2 regions of the Vogesella sp. LIG4 genome follow, and region 2 is predicted to be linked to the other one. Evidence: predicted binding sites of a transcription regulator. Region 2 holds the regulator's gene; the other holds the start of a gene.
What was found. Region 2 encodes NrdR, which represses ribonucleotide reductase genes. Its sites were predicted from a motif close to AAANACNATATATNGTNTTT; they were not measured.
Positions count from the first base shown of each region.

Region 1: the regulator NrdR is predicted to act here: its motif matches at 4,571-4,590, upstream of PSELUDRAFT_RS15160 (ribonucleoside-diphosphate reductase subunit alpha).

Region 1 covers NZ_LT607802.1:3,256,376-3,263,580, forward strand. Annotated here, with positions in the region: gene PSELUDRAFT_RS15150 (ribonucleotide-diphosphate reductase subunit beta) at 1-525, opposite strand, end outside; gene PSELUDRAFT_RS15155 (hypothetical protein) at 664-1,248, opposite strand; gene PSELUDRAFT_RS15160 (ribonucleoside-diphosphate reductase subunit alpha) at 1,520-4,372, opposite strand; gene pgeF (peptidoglycan editing factor PgeF) at 4,880-5,614, opposite strand; gene rluD (23S rRNA pseudouridine(1911/1915/1917) synthase RluD) at 5,604-6,731, opposite strand; gene PSELUDRAFT_RS15175 (outer membrane protein assembly factor BamD) at 6,889-7,205, shown strand, end outside.
Region 2 covers NZ_LT607802.1:2,264,226-2,271,430, forward strand. Annotated here, with positions in the region: gene rfaE1 (D-glycero-beta-D-manno-heptose-7-phosphate kinase) at 1-563, shown strand, start outside; gene PSELUDRAFT_RS10665 (DUF924 family protein) at 587-1,165, shown strand; gene rfaD (ADP-glyceromanno-heptose 6-epimerase) at 1,219-2,214, shown strand; gene nrdR (transcriptional regulator NrdR) at 2,515-2,970, shown strand; gene PSELUDRAFT_RS10680 (GNAT family N-acetyltransferase) at 3,054-3,590, shown strand; gene ribD (bifunctional diaminohydroxyphosphoribosylaminopyrimidine deaminase/5-amino-6-(5-phosphoribosylamino)uracil reductase RibD) at 3,572-4,696, shown strand; gene PSELUDRAFT_RS10690 (hypothetical protein) at 4,797-5,483, shown strand; gene PSELUDRAFT_RS10695 (carboxypeptidase M32) at 5,681-7,165, shown strand.

The DNA of each region.
Region 1 (7,205 bases), 990 kb from region 2:
TTTCTGGTCGTTTTCCAGGGTGCCGGTCTTGAATTCCGGGTTGCACAGTACGTCGATGAACGGAATCAGGAATTCGTCCTTGTTACGGATCGAGGTTACTTCGTGGTAGGCGTTGAATACTTCGCCTTCGTCCAGGCCCAGGCTTTCCACGATGTACTGGTAGGCGTGGGTGTGGATGGCTTCGTCAAATGCCTGGCGCAGCAGGAACTGGCGGCATTCCGGGCTGGTGATCTGGCGGTAGGTGCCGAGCACGATGTTGTTGGCTGCCAGGCTGTCGGCGGTAACGAAGAAGCCCAGGTTGCGCTTGACGATGCGCATTTCGTCTTCGGTGAGCTGGCCGGTTTTCCACTGTTCGATGTCGCGCTGCATGTTCACTTCCTGCGGCATCCAGTGGTTGGCGCACTGAGCCAGGTACTTTTCCCACGCCCATTTGTGCTTGAACGGTACCAGCTGGTTTACGTCGGTGGTGCCGTTGATCACTTTCTTGTCCACTACGTTGACACGGGTGGTGCCGTGTACGTCCATGGAGTTGGCTGCGGGGGTAGTCTGGATCGCGTCGTCAAAGCTCAGCATATTGGCTCCGGTTATTTGTTCGTTACTTAGTTAGTCTGCTTGCGGCCAACCTTTGAGGGTTGGCCGCACGGTTTGTCTGGCCTGGCGGCGTTATTGGCTGCCGCTCTTGATGCTGCCGCTGTAGGGCTGCACCAGCACGGCGTTCAGGTCGCTTACTTTCCACACCCGCTTCATATGGCCGAAGTCACGGCGCTGTTCGCTGCCGAATACCACGTCCGGGAGGTTGTCCAGGTTGAAACGGATATTGCCCAGGTATACGGTCTGGCCGGCTTTCACCTCGAAATCCTTGTTGAGGTGGAATACTGCGTAACCCTTGTAGTTGAACACCGGGTTGTCGCCCGGGTCGTCCACCCAATGTGCGTAGCTATCCTGCAGGCGGTAGCGGCCGGGGGGCAGGGCGAGAAGTTGCAGCTTGCCATCTGCCGGCGGCATGCCTTCCTCGCCGAATACGGTGTCGGTGGCAAAGTTGCTGTACAGCATGCCGTGCCGGTTGTTATCCAGCCCGCGCCAGCTCAGGTTGGCCCAGGCGTGGTCCGGTGTAAGGGTGCGCACGGTCATGGAAAACACGGCGTAGCCGGTACCGGCCGGCGGCTGCAGGCTGCCATGCAGCTGGTCTGCCATGGTGCTGCAGCCTGCCAGCAGCACTGCAAAAAACAGCATCAATAAGCGGCGCATGATGGTCTCCTTGGGTGACGACGGGTCACAGGTTTGACCTGACGGCGTGGGCCGGGTTCGGACATTCCCTAGCCGCCTCGCGGGAAGCGGCTGGGGGATGTGGCTTGGTCACGAATGGCCAAGCCAGGGCATGTGAGGGTTGGCCGCATGCGGCCAACCTTGTCACCCAACTGCCTTACTGGCAGCTCTCGCTACCGCTATCGCGGCTGGCACGGCTTGCGCCGCGCCGTCCGGATTGTTGCTTCGCAGCAATCTTGCCTGCTCGGCTGCCTTACTGGCAGCTCTCGCAGTCCGGATTGTCGATCGAGCAGAACTTGGCGTCGGTGGCTGGGGTGTTGTCCACGGCGGCCGGTGCCGCTGCCGGTGCTGCCTGTACCGCGTTCAGTTCGCCGCCACGGCCGGTGGATTTCTCCGCCGAGCTGGCGCCCAGGGTGCGCAGGTAGTAGGTGGTCTTCAGGCCGCGAATCCAGGCGTGCTTGTACAGCTCGTCCAGTTTCTTGCCGGAGGCGCCAGCCAGGTACAGGTTCAGCGACTGTGCCTGGTCGATCCACTTCTGGCGGCGGGAAGCCGCTTCCACCAGCCAGCGCGGGTCGATTTCGAACGCGGTGGCGTAGATGGCTTTCAGCTCGGCCGGTACGCGGTCGATGCGGCCCAGGCTGCCGTCGAAGTATTTCAGGTCGGCAACCATCACTTCGTCCCACAGGCCCAGTTTCTTCAGGTCGCGCACCAGGTATTCGTTGGTGACGGTGAATTCGCCGGACAGGTTGGATTTCACAAACAGGTTCTGGTAGGTCGGCTCGATGGACGCGGATACGCCAATGATGTTGGCGATGGTCGCGGTCGGGGCGATGGCCAGCACGTTGGAGTTGCGCATGCCGTGTTTGGCCACGCGCTCGCGCAGCTTGCTCCATTCCATACGTTCGCTGCGATCCACTTCCAGGTAGCCGCCGCGCTCTGCCGCCAGCAGGTTGATGCTGTCGTGCGGCAGGATGCCGCGATCCCACAGGCTGCCCTTGTACGACGGGTAGCGGCCACGCTCTTCGGCCAGTTCGGTGGAGGCGAGGTAGGCGTAGTAGGCCACGGCTTCCATCGATACGTCGGCGAACTCGACGGCAGCTTCGGAGGCGTAGGCCACGCGCAGCTGGTGCAGGCAGTCCTGGAAGCCCATGATGCCCATGCCTACCGGGCGGTGCTTCAGGTTGGAATTACGCGCCTTTTTCACCGGGTAGAAGTTGATGTCGATCACGTTGTCCAGCATGCGCAGCGCTACGCGTACGGTTTGCTGCAGCTTGTCGGTGTCCAGCTCCAGGCCGGCCGCGCCTTGCTTCAGGTGGCGCGACAGGTTTACCGAACCCAGGTTGCACACCGCGATTTCGTCGTCGTTGGTGTTCAGGGTGATCTCGGTGCACAGGTTGGAGCTGTGTACCACGCCCATGTGCTGCTGCGGGCTGCGTACGTTGCACGGGTCCTTGAAGGTGATCCACGGGTGGCCGGTTTCGAACAGCATGGTCAGCATCTTGCGCCACAGGGTCAGCGCCGGAATCTGCTTGAATACCTTCAGCTCGCCGCGCTTGCCTTTTGCTTCGTAGGCGGTGTAGGCCTTTTCGAATTCCTTGCCCACCAGGTCGTGCAGGTCCGGGCATTCGGACGGCGACAGCAGGCTCCACTCGCCAGCTTCCATCACGCGCTTCATGAACAGGTCCGGAATCCAGTTGGCGGTGTTCATGTCGTGGGTGCGGCGGCGGTCGTCACCGGTGTTCTTGCGCAGCTCCAGGAATTCTTCGATGTCGGCGTGCCAGGTTTCCAGGTAGGCACATACCGCGCCCTTGCGCTTGCCGCCCTGGTTTACCGCCACGGCGGTGTCGTTCACCACTTTCAGGAACGGCACCACGCCCTGCGATTTGCCGTTGGTGCCCTTGATGTGCGAGCCCATGGCGCGCACCGGGGTCCAGTCGTTGCCCAGGCCGCCGGCGAACTTGGACAGCAGCGCGTTTTCCTTGATGCCTTCGTAGATGCCATCCAGGTCATCGGCGATGGTGGTCAGGTAGCAGCTGGACAGCTGGCTGCGGCGGGTGCCGGAGTTGAACAGCGTCGGGGTGGACGACATGAAGTCGAAGCTGGACAGCACGTTGTAGAACTCGATGGCGCGCTCTTCGCGGCTCACTTCGTTCAGTGCCAGGCCCATGGCCACACGCATGTAGAAAGCCTGCGGCATTTCGATGCGGGTGCCGTCCACGTGCAGGAAGTAGCGGTCGTACAGGGTCTGCAGACCCAGGTAGCCGAACTGCAGGTCGCGTTCCGGCTTCAGTGCGGCGCCCAGTTTCTTCAGGTCGTACTCGCCCAGTTTTTCATCCAGCAGCTCGGCGGCAATGCCTTTCTTGATGAAGTCCGGGAAGTACAGCGGGTAGTGAGTGTCCATCTCGGCCTGGCTCACGGCCTCGCCGAGGATTTCCAGGCGGATATTGCCCAGCAGCAGGCGGGCGGTTACCAGGTCGTAGGCCGGGTCCTGCTCGATCAGCGCGCGGGCGGCCAGAATGGCGGACTTGTTGACTTCTTCTTCCGATACGCCGTCGTAGATGTTCTTCAGTGTTTCGGACAGGATGGCGTCCACGTCGGTGTTGGCCAGGCTTACGCAGGCGGCTTCGATGGTGCCGCGCAGGCGGGCGATGTCCAGCGGCAGCTTGCGGCCATCCTTGCGCACCACGTTGATCTGGATCTGGTGCAGCGCTTCACCGCGGGCGGCGCGCTCCTGCGAGCGCTGTTCGCGGTACAGCACGTAGGCGCGGGCCACGTCGTGCTCGCCGGCACGCATCATGGACAGTTCCACCTGGTCCTGGATATCTTCGATGTGGATGGCGCCGCCTTCCGGCTTGCGGCGCATCAGCGCACTCACCACCACCTCGGTAAGCTGGGCAACCTTGTCGCGGATGCTGGCGGAGTTCACGCTTTCTGCGCCCAGCACGGCCAGGAAGGCCTTGGTCACGGCGATGGAGATTTTCACCGGCTCGAATGCAACAACGGCGCCGTTGCGACGAATGGTCTTGTACAGGCTGTAATCGGCCTGCGGCGCGGCGGCGCGACCCAGTTCGGCGGCGGTGTTCGCTTCGGTAGTGGTCAGTGGCATTGTCTTTCCCTCGTGGTGGGGTGGTTGTTGGTATCGACCTGACGGCCCGCTGGCGGGCGGCCATGCCTGGTCCGCGGGTGCGGCGCCGGGCTGGCGGCCCGGTGGCGGCCTTGCCCAGGCAGATAAGCCGGACTTGGCGCGAGGTATAGCGGCTGGCTGTGGACAAATCTGTTGAAAAGCTGTGAGCCAGCTGTGCACAAACACAATATGGTGGGTCGGCACGTGAAAACGACGCAAATTCTAGTGGTGAAGAGGCGTCAGAACAAGTCTTGACAGCCGGGTGAAAAACCGGAATCCGCGCCAGTATTGGCTTGGCGGCCCGTTCTGTTTTTTTGTGAAGTTTTGATGTCGCGGTGGTGACAATGCCACATGCCTGATGCATCAAGGCTTTGCGGCATGTTCCGCATCAAGGCCGCAGCGGGCGCATTCTGCGTTGTGGCAATTTCGATACGCCCAAAACGCAACAAGGGGCGGCACAAGCCGCCCCTTGTACACAACATCTTGTGTCTACTTGAGCCAGATCAGACTGGCCATGCGGCCAGTCACGCGGTCGCGACGGTAGGAGAAGAAGCGCGCGCGGTCGATTACCGTGCAGTAGTCGCCTCCGTATACCTCGGCAATGCCCAGTGCGGCCAACCTTTGCCGCGCCAGCTGGTAGATGTCGGCCAGGTATTTGCCGTCTTCTATCGGGGTGAAGGCTTCCACGGCATGGATGTCGTGGGCAAGGAAGGCTTCGCGCACTTCCGGCCCCACCTCGAAGGCGTCCGGGCCGATGGCCGGCCCCAGGTAGGCGACAAGGTTGGCCGCAGGCTCGTTCATTGCCTGTACGGTGGCCTCGATCACCCCGCCGCACAGCCCGCGCCAGCCGGCGTGGGCGGCGCCCACCACCGTGCCGGCACGGTCGGCCAGCAATACCGGCAGGCAGTCGGCCGTCATGATGGCGCACACCGTGCCCGGTGTGCGGCTGAAACTGGCGTCGGCCTGCGGCTTGCTGCCCGGTGCCACGCTGGCAGCATCCACCACCACCGTGCCGTGCACCTGCTCCAGCCAGGCCGGCTCAGCCGGCAGGTGGTCGCGCAGCGTGGCGCGGTTGGCCGCCACGTTGGCCGCAGCGTCACCCACGTGGTCACCCAGGTTCAGGCTGTGGTACGGGGCAGGGCTCACACCACCGGCGCGGGTGGTGATCAGGCTGCCCACCCCGACCGGCAGCGGCCAGGCCGGGGAAATCCACTCATGGGACATAGTGCACCTCTACGTCGTAATCGTCGTCGTCCCAGTCATCGTCATCATCGTCGCTGTCGCTCTCCGCGGACTTCAGCGCCTGTTTGGCGCTGGCAGCGGCCAGCTTTTCTTCCGCCTCGTTGCGCAGCACTTCCAGCACGGCTTTCATATCGTCCGGCAGCGGCGCCTTCCAGCTGCGGGTGATGCCGGTGGCCGGGTGCACCAGCGCCAGGGTGTAGGCATGCAGCGCCTGGCGATCCAGTGCCTTGATGGCGGCATCCACTGTCTCGCTGCCGTGGTGGCGCGGGTTGCCGTAGGTGGGGTCGCCCGCCAGCGGGTGCTTGGCTTCGCGCATGTGTACGCGAATCTGGTGGGTGCGGCCGGTTTCCAGCTTGCACTCTACGTAACTGTAGTCCGCGTAGCGCTCCAGTACACGCAGGTGGGTGATGGCCGGCTTGCCGCCAAAGCGCACCACGGCCATTTTCAGGCGGTTGTGCGGGTCGCGGCCGATCAGGGTTTCGATCTTGCCGTCGTAGGGCACCACGCCGTTGGCGATGCAGCGGTAAACGCGCTTCACGCTGCGCGCCTGCAGCTGCTGCACCAGGTTGGTCTGCGCCAGCAGGGTGCGCGCCACCACCATCAGGCCGGAGGTGTCCTTGTCCAGGCGGTGCACGATGCCGGCACGCGGAATCTTGGCCAGCTCCGGGTAGCGGTACAGCAGGCCGTTGAGCAGGGTGCCGCTCCAGTTGCCGGCGGCGGGGTGCACCACCAGGCCGGCCGGCTTGTTGACCACGATCAGGTGTTCGTCTTCGTAGATCACCGGGAACTCCACCGGCTCGGCCTGGAATGCCTGTTCATCCGGCGGGCGCACGATCTCCACGTCGATGACTTCGCCGCCCAGCAGCTTGGTCTTGCCGGCGACGACCTTGCCGTCCAGCTTGACCTTGCCGTCCTTGATCCATTGCGTCATGCGGCTGCGCGAGTAGTCGGGCAGCAGTTTGGAAAGCGCGCCGTCCAGGCGTTCGCCGCCCAGCTCATAGGGCACGGTCAGTTGCTTCAGCTCGACCAGGTCTTCGCCACCGGTTTCCAGGGAGTCGTCGTCCAGCAGCTCGTCGCCGAGCAGATCTTGTTCATTCATGGTGTGGATGCATGTTCTGCTAAAGGAGTGATTTTATAAGGTTTACACCATGCTTGTCCTGCCGATACCTGCTGCCATGCCGCGCGGGAGGTGGCAAGGCAGGTGCGCAAACGTTGGTTTTGGTTATAATCGTGCGCAGTCTAAACAGGGACGCCTCATGAAAAAACGCTTTGTAACCTTGCTCGTAGCCGCCTTGCTGGCGGGTTGCGCCACCCCCGACACCCAGGACGAAACCCGTGGCTGGGGTGTTGAACGCATCTACTCCGAAGCGCACGACGAGCTCAACAGCGGCAACTACACCCATGCCGTGAAGCTGTACGAGGCCCTGCAGTCGCGCTTCCCCTACGGCAAGTACGCTCAGCAGGCGCTGATGGAACAGGCCTACACCCACTACAAGGACAACGAGCCGGAACTGGCCGTTGCTGCGGCCAACCGTTTCATCCGCCTGTACCCGACGCACCCGAACGTGGACTA
Region 2 (7,205 bases):
CGCCCAGCCACGAGATTCTGGCCGACAAGCTGGACGAGTACGCCACCATCGTTGCCGAGCACGATGTGGTGATCTTGTCCGACTACGGCAAGGGCGGCCTGACTCACGTATCGCGCATGATCGAACTGGCGCGAGCCGCCGGCAAACCGGTGCTGATCGACCCCAAGGGTGACGACTACAGCAAGTACGCCGGCGCAACCCTGCTGACGCCGAACCGCAGCGAGTTCCGCCAGGTGGCCGGCAGCTGGCAGAGCGAAGAGCAGCTCAATGCCAAGGCCGAGAGCCTGCGCAGCGAGCTGAATCTGGATGCACTGCTGGTAACGCGCAGCGAGGAAGGCATGACGCTGTTTCGTGCCGACGGCGCGCTGCATGAGCCGACGCTGGCCAAGGAGGTGTACGACGTCTCCGGCGCCGGCGATACCGTTATCGGTACCCTGGGCCTGATGCTGGCCGCCGGCCTGCCGCTGCCGCAGGCGATGAGCCTGGCCAATGCCGCCGCCGGCATCGTGGTGGCCAAGCTGGGCACCGCGGTGTGCCAGCAACGCGAGCTGTTTGCCCTGTAACCGTCGCAGAAAGCGAGGCTGGCATGTTGTGGCACGAGGAAGTCCTGCAGTTCTGGTTCGGCGGCAGCAGCGACGAGCTGCTGGCCGTGCCGCGTGATGCCTGGTTCCGGAAGGACGAGGTGTTCGACACCATCATCCGCGAACGTTTCCTGCCACTGGTGGACGGGTTGCAGGCAGACAGGCTGGAGCCGGCGCTGCACGATGCGCGCCAGACGCTGGCCTGGCTGATCGTGGCCGACCAGTTTCCGCGCAACCTGTTTCGTGGCGATGCGCGTGCCTTTGCCAGCGATGCGCGGGCGCGCGACGTGGCGCATGCCATGCTGGCGGCCGGGCTGGACGCCCAGCTGCCGCCGGTGGCGCGCTGGTTCTGCTACCTGCCGCTGGAGCACAGCGAACGGCTGAGCGACCAGGACGACTGCGTGCGCTGCTTCGGTGCGCTGCCGGCGGACAGCCCCGGCTACGCCGGCGTGCTGGACTACGCACGGCGCCACCGCGACATCATCGCCCGCTTCGGTCGCTTTCCGCACCGCAACGCGGCGCTGGGGCGCGACAACACCGCAGAAGAAACCGCCTTTCTGCAGCAGCCGGGCAGCAGCTTTTAACCGAATCTGATAGCGGGTTGGCCGCAAGCCGGCCCGCGCAACGAGGAATACACATGACCATCGTCGTTACCGGCGCCGCCGGCTTCATCGGCTCCAACATCGTCAAGGCGCTGAATGCGCGCGGCGAAACCGACATCCTGGCGGTAGACAACCTCACCAAGGGTGACAAATTCGTCAACCTGGTGGATTGCGAGATCAGCGACTACCTGGACAAGGAAGACTTCATCAACCTGATCGGCAGCGGCGATTTCGACGGTGAGCTGCGCGCCATCCTGCATCAGGGTGCCTGCTCGGACACCATGAACCACGACGGCAAGTACATGATGGAGAACAACTACCAGTACACGCTGGAGCTGTTCGAATTCTGCCAGGCCGAGGAAGTGCCGCTGCTGTACGCCTCCAGCGCTGCTACCTACGGCAAGGGCACGGTGTTCAAGGAAGACCGCCAGTACGAAGGCCCGCTCAACGTCTACGGCTACTCCAAGTTCCTGTTCGACCAGGTATTGCGCCGCCGCATGCGCGAGGGCCTCACCTCGCAGGTGGCCGGTTTCCGCTACTTCAACGTCTACGGCCCGCAGGAGCAGCACAAGGGCCGCATGGCCTCGGTTGCGTTCCACAACTTCAACCAGTACCGCGAAACCGGCAAGGTGAAGCTGTTCGGCGGCTACGATGGCTACGCCGACGGCACCCAGAGCCGCGACTTCGTGTCGGTGGAAGACGTGGTGAAGGTGAACCTGTACTTCCTGGACAACCCGGACCAGAGCGGTATCTTCAACCTGGGCTCCGGCCGCGCACAGCCGTTCAACGACGTGGCGGTGGCCACCGTCAACGCCTGCCGCCGCCACGAGGGCAAGCCGGCACTGAGCCTGGCCGAACTGGTGCAGCAGGGCATCCTGGAATACATCGACTTTCCGGACGCGCTGAAGGGCAAGTACCAGAGCTTTACCCAGGCCGATATCGGCAAGCTGCGCGAAGCCGGCTACCAGGAGCCGATGCTTACCGTGGAACAGGGGGTGGATCGCTACGTGGACTGGCTGATGACCCGCTGAGGACTTGCTGACGATCTGCTGCGCGTCGGCGATACGGCGTTGAAACCGTCTCCGGAATGCTCGTTGACTGCATGTCAACTCCGCCTCCTCAGCCGTTTTCGCCTTGTCTCGCTCTAGCTCGCTGGATCGTAAAGCGGTTCTGAAAGTTGGCCGCATGACAACGGGTCGCCCTGGGCGGCCCGTTTTGCATGGATCGCCGGGCTGGGCGGCTATTTGCGCTGTTTCCGGCCGGCAAGGCTTAAATTGACAGCGGGTTTGCTGATAACATCCGGCTATGGCAAGCAAGCGAGACGTAAAACAATGAAATGTCCTTTCTGCGGTGGTATGGATACCCAGGTGGTGGATTCCCGCGTCAGCGATGACGGCAGCACCATTCGCCGCCGCCGCCGCTGCCTCGCCTGCGAAAAGCGCTTTACCACCTTTGAAACCGCCGACGTGCGCATGCCGCAGGTGGTGAAGGCCGGTGGCCATCGCATCGATTTCGACGTGGAGCGGGTGCGTACCAGCTTCATGCGCGCGCTGCACAAGCGCCCGGTGTCCACCCCGCTGGTGGACGACGCCATCGACCGCATCTGCCAGCGCCTGCTGCAGCTGGGCGAGCGCGAGGTATCCAGCCGCCAGATCGGCGAAATGGTGATGAACGAGCTGGCCAAGCTGGACAAGGTGGCCTACGTGCGCTTCGCTTCGGTGTACAAGAGCTTCCAGGACATCGCCGAATTCAGCGATGCCATCAAGGAAATCCAGAAGAAACCCTGATGCCGGCCAGCGCCGCCGCCGCGGTGCCCATGACCCCGCGCTTTTTGCGGCAATGACAGCCGCTTCCGCTTTGGAGGCCCGATATGACTACATCCCGCATTACGCTGTGCGAGGCCGAAGAAACACACGCGGCCCAGCTGTTCGGGCTGATCAACTCCAGCCGCGATGCGCTGGGCCAGTGGCTGCCGTGGGTGGATAGCGCGCAGAGCGAGGAACAGGTGCGCGAATTCCTGCAGCTGCGCACCTGCGAGCGCAGTGTCGGTGCCTCGCGCACCTGCCTGATCATGGTGGACGATCAGCCGGCCGGCGTGTGCGATCTGCACAGCATCAGCAGCCAGGACTGCCGCGCCAGCCTGGGCTACTGGCTGGGCGATGCCTACGTCGGCCACGGCATTCTGCCGCAGGCGCTGCAACTGCTGATGGATATCGCCTTCCAGCAGATGGGGCTGCACCGCCTGGAGATCATTTCCGCTGCGGCCAACCTGCGCAGCTGCGCGGTGGCCGAACGCATGGGCTTCCAGTTGGAAGGCGTGCTGCGCGGCTACCTGCATATCCGCGACCGCTACTGGGATGCGCGCATCTACAGCCTGCTGGACAGTGAATGGGCCGCGCTGCCGTGAGCTTCTCCGCCGACGACCACCGCTATATGCAGCAGGCGCTGCGCCTGGCCGCTGCCGCCACCCGCCGTGCCGCGCCCAACCCGGGCGTGGGCTGCGTGCTGGTGCGCGATGGTGCCGTGATAGGCGAGGGCGCCACCCTGCAGGTGGGCGGCGATCACGCCGAGATCCAGGCAATCAAGGATTGTTACGCGCGTGGTCTGAGCCCGGTCGGCGCCACCGCCTACGTCACGCTGGAGCCGTGCAGCCACCACGGCCGCACCCCGCCATGCGCCGGGCGGCTGATTGCGGAAAAAATCGGCCGTGTCGTCGCGGCCATGGTGGACCCGTACCACGAAGTGGCCGGCCGCGGCATTGCCATGCTGCAGGCGGCCGGCATTCCGGCCGAGGCCGGCCTGCTGGAGGCCGAGGCGCGGCGCGTGCATCGCGGCTTCCTGTCGCGTGTCAGCCGGCAGCGGCCGTTTGTTACGCTGAAGGCGGCGGCCACGCTGGATGGCAAGACCGCGTTGCTCAACGGCGTCAGCCAGTGGATCACCTCGGCCGATGCCCGTCGCGACGTGCACGCGCTGCGTGCGGCCAACTGTGCCGTGCTCACCGGCAGCGGCACCGTGCTGGCGGACGACCCGCAGCTGACGGTGCGCGACGCCCCCTGCCTGCGCCAGCCGGCGCGGGTAGTGGTGGATGGCCAGCTCGCCACCGCACCGAAGGCTCGTATCTACGACACCACGCAGGCGCCGACCTGGCTGGCTACCACGGTAACGGACGAAACACGGCTGGCACCGTACCGCGCGCGCGGCGTGCTGCTGCTGACGCTGCCGGGTGCCGACGGGCGCGTGGATCTGGCGGCGCTGCTCACCGCGCTGGCCACTGCCGGCATCAACGAACTGATGGTGGAAGCCGGCGCCGGTCTTAACGGGGCACTGCTGCAGGCCGCACTGGTGGACGAGGTGGTGCTGTACCTGGCGCCCTACCTGGCCGGCGATGCCGCGCGCGGCCTGTTCGACTGGCCGGCGCTGCACTCGCTGGACGACAAGCTGCCGCTGGATATCGACGACGTGCGCAAAGTGGGCTGCGATCTGCGCCTGACGTTGCGGCCGCGTGGCCGCTGATTTCGCGCTTGGTGCGTTTTCGGAATTGTCTGATAAAGAATGAGGCGCTATGCTGGGGCCCGCGCGGGAAGCACGCGCGTAATTCTGGAGACAGCCACGCATGAGCAGCGCGGATAAAGGCAGCAAACAAGAAACGGGTGATGCGCAGGACGCACTGGATGCCTACCTGCGGCTACTGGAAAGCAAGGGGGCGGATAGCGAGGTACTGGTACTGCGCCGCCGTGTGCTGTCGCGGCTGAACCTGCTGATGCGCGGCCAGCCGCGCAACACCACCATCTACCGCTCCGCGGTGGATGCGTTGTTATCGCTGTGTCTGCCGGAAGACCGCCCCGGCGCCATGACCGCCGCGCGCGAGTACTACTATTTCTGGATCGGCGACGTGAAGAAAGTCACCGAGATGAACGCCCGCTCCGGCTTCACCACCCGCCACGTACGCCTGCCGGTACTGTCCTCCTTCGATGACCTGCAGCAGCGCATGCAGCAGGACGGCTACAGCCAGTTCCCGCCGTCGCTGGAGCTGTACCTGGGCCAGCTGTACGAGCTGGGTTCCGAGGAAGAAGTGCTGGGCGAGCGCGGCGCGCTGCTCAAGCCGCTCTTGTACCTGCTGCACGATCAGAGCCACCACCCGGACAGCTACCGCATGGCGGTGGATGCCATGCTGCTGCACCTGAGCGACAGCGAGGCCAAGGAGAGCTTCCTCTCCATCGCCCGCGAATTCTTCTACTACTGGCTGTCGTTCCCGGATGCCGACGTGCGCGGCCAGTTCGGGGAGGCGCAATCTGCCTGAGTACGATCTCGCCCGCCTGGGCGAGACAAGGCAGAAACGGCCGGGGGGCGCGGAGTTTGCCAATGCTCAGCGTGCCGCCGCCGCCGTTTATAACACCGCAGCGCCGCAGATCGTGGCCAGCTGTTCCGCCGGCCAATTGAGCGCCGGCGTTGCCAATGGCATCATGCGGCCAACCCTGATTTCACCCGGAGTACCGCATGAGCGCACCTGCCTACCAGCAACTGGAAACCATCTTTACCCGCCTGTACCGCTACCAGCACCTGGCGGCCATTGCCGGCTGGGACCAGGCGGCAATGATGCCGCCCCAGGGCAACGATGCCCGCGGTGCCGCCATGGCCGAGCTGTCGGTGCTGATGCACGGCACGCTGACCGACCCGCAGCTCAAGAGCTGGCTGGCTGCCGCCGAACAGGAAGACCTCGACGCCACCCAACGCGCCTCGCTGCGCGAAATGCGCCGCAGCTGGCAGCATGCCAACCTGCTGCCGGCTTCGCTGGTGGAGGCCAAGGCGCTGGCCGGCAGCCGTTGCGAGCACGCCTGGCGCGAGCAGCGCAAGGCCAACGACTGGCAGGGCTTCCTGCAGAACTTCCGCGAAGTACTGCGCCTGTCGCGTGAAGAGGCGCAGCTGCTGGCCGACGCCACCGGCAAGGGCCGCTACGACGCGCTGATGGACAAATACGAGCCGGGGATGAACAGCGCCGAAGTCGAGCGCATCTTCGGCGACGTGAAAAGCTGGCTGCCGGGGCTGATCCGCCAGGCCATGGACAAGCAGGCCGGTGAAACGCTGCAGGCGGCCAAGGGGCCGTTTGCGGTGGAGAGCCAGCGCGCGCTGGGCATGGAGATCATGGGCCTGCTGGGTTTCGATTTCGATGCCGGCCGGCTGGATGTCTCTGTACACCCGTTCTGCGGTGGCGTGGCCGAGGACGTGCGCATCACCACCCGTTACCGCACCGATGACTTCATGCAGAGCATGATGGGCATCGTGCACGAGACCGGCCATGCCCGCTACGAGCAACGCCTGCCGCGCGAACTGGTACACCTGCCGGTGGGCCAGGCGCGGTCGATGGGCATTCACGAAAGCCAGAGCCTGTCGTTCGAGATGCAGCTGGGCCGTGGCCCGGCCTTCCTCAAGCTGATCGCGCCGCTGGTGCGCAAGCACCTGGGCGAGCAGCCTGCGTTCGATGCGGCCAACCTGTCGCGCATGTATACCCGCGTTCGCCCCGGCTTCATCCGCGTGGATGCCGACGAGCTGACCTACCCGGCGCACGTGATCCTGCGCTTCGAAATCGAGCGCGCGCTGATCGAGGGCGACATCGAGGCCGAGGACATTCCGGCGCTGTGGGACGAGAAAATGCAGGCCTACCTGGGCATCGACACCCGCGGCAACTATCGCGACGGCTGCATGCAGGACATCCACTGGACCGACGGCAGCTTCGGCTACTTCCCCAGCTACACCCTGGGTGCCATGTACGCGGCGCAATACTTCGCCACCATTCGTCGCCAGGTGCCGGATCTGGACGCGCGCATCGCCGCCGGCGATCTGGCGCCGGTGTTCGACTGGCTGGAAGCCAATATCTGGTCGCAGGCCAGCCGCTGGGAAACCGGCGAACTGGTGCAGCGCGCCACCGGCGAGGCGCTGAACCCGACGCACTTCCGCGCGCACCTGGAAGCGCGTTACCTGTAAGTCCTGGTGTTGTGGAAACGGCGGCAGCCTGCGGGCGAGC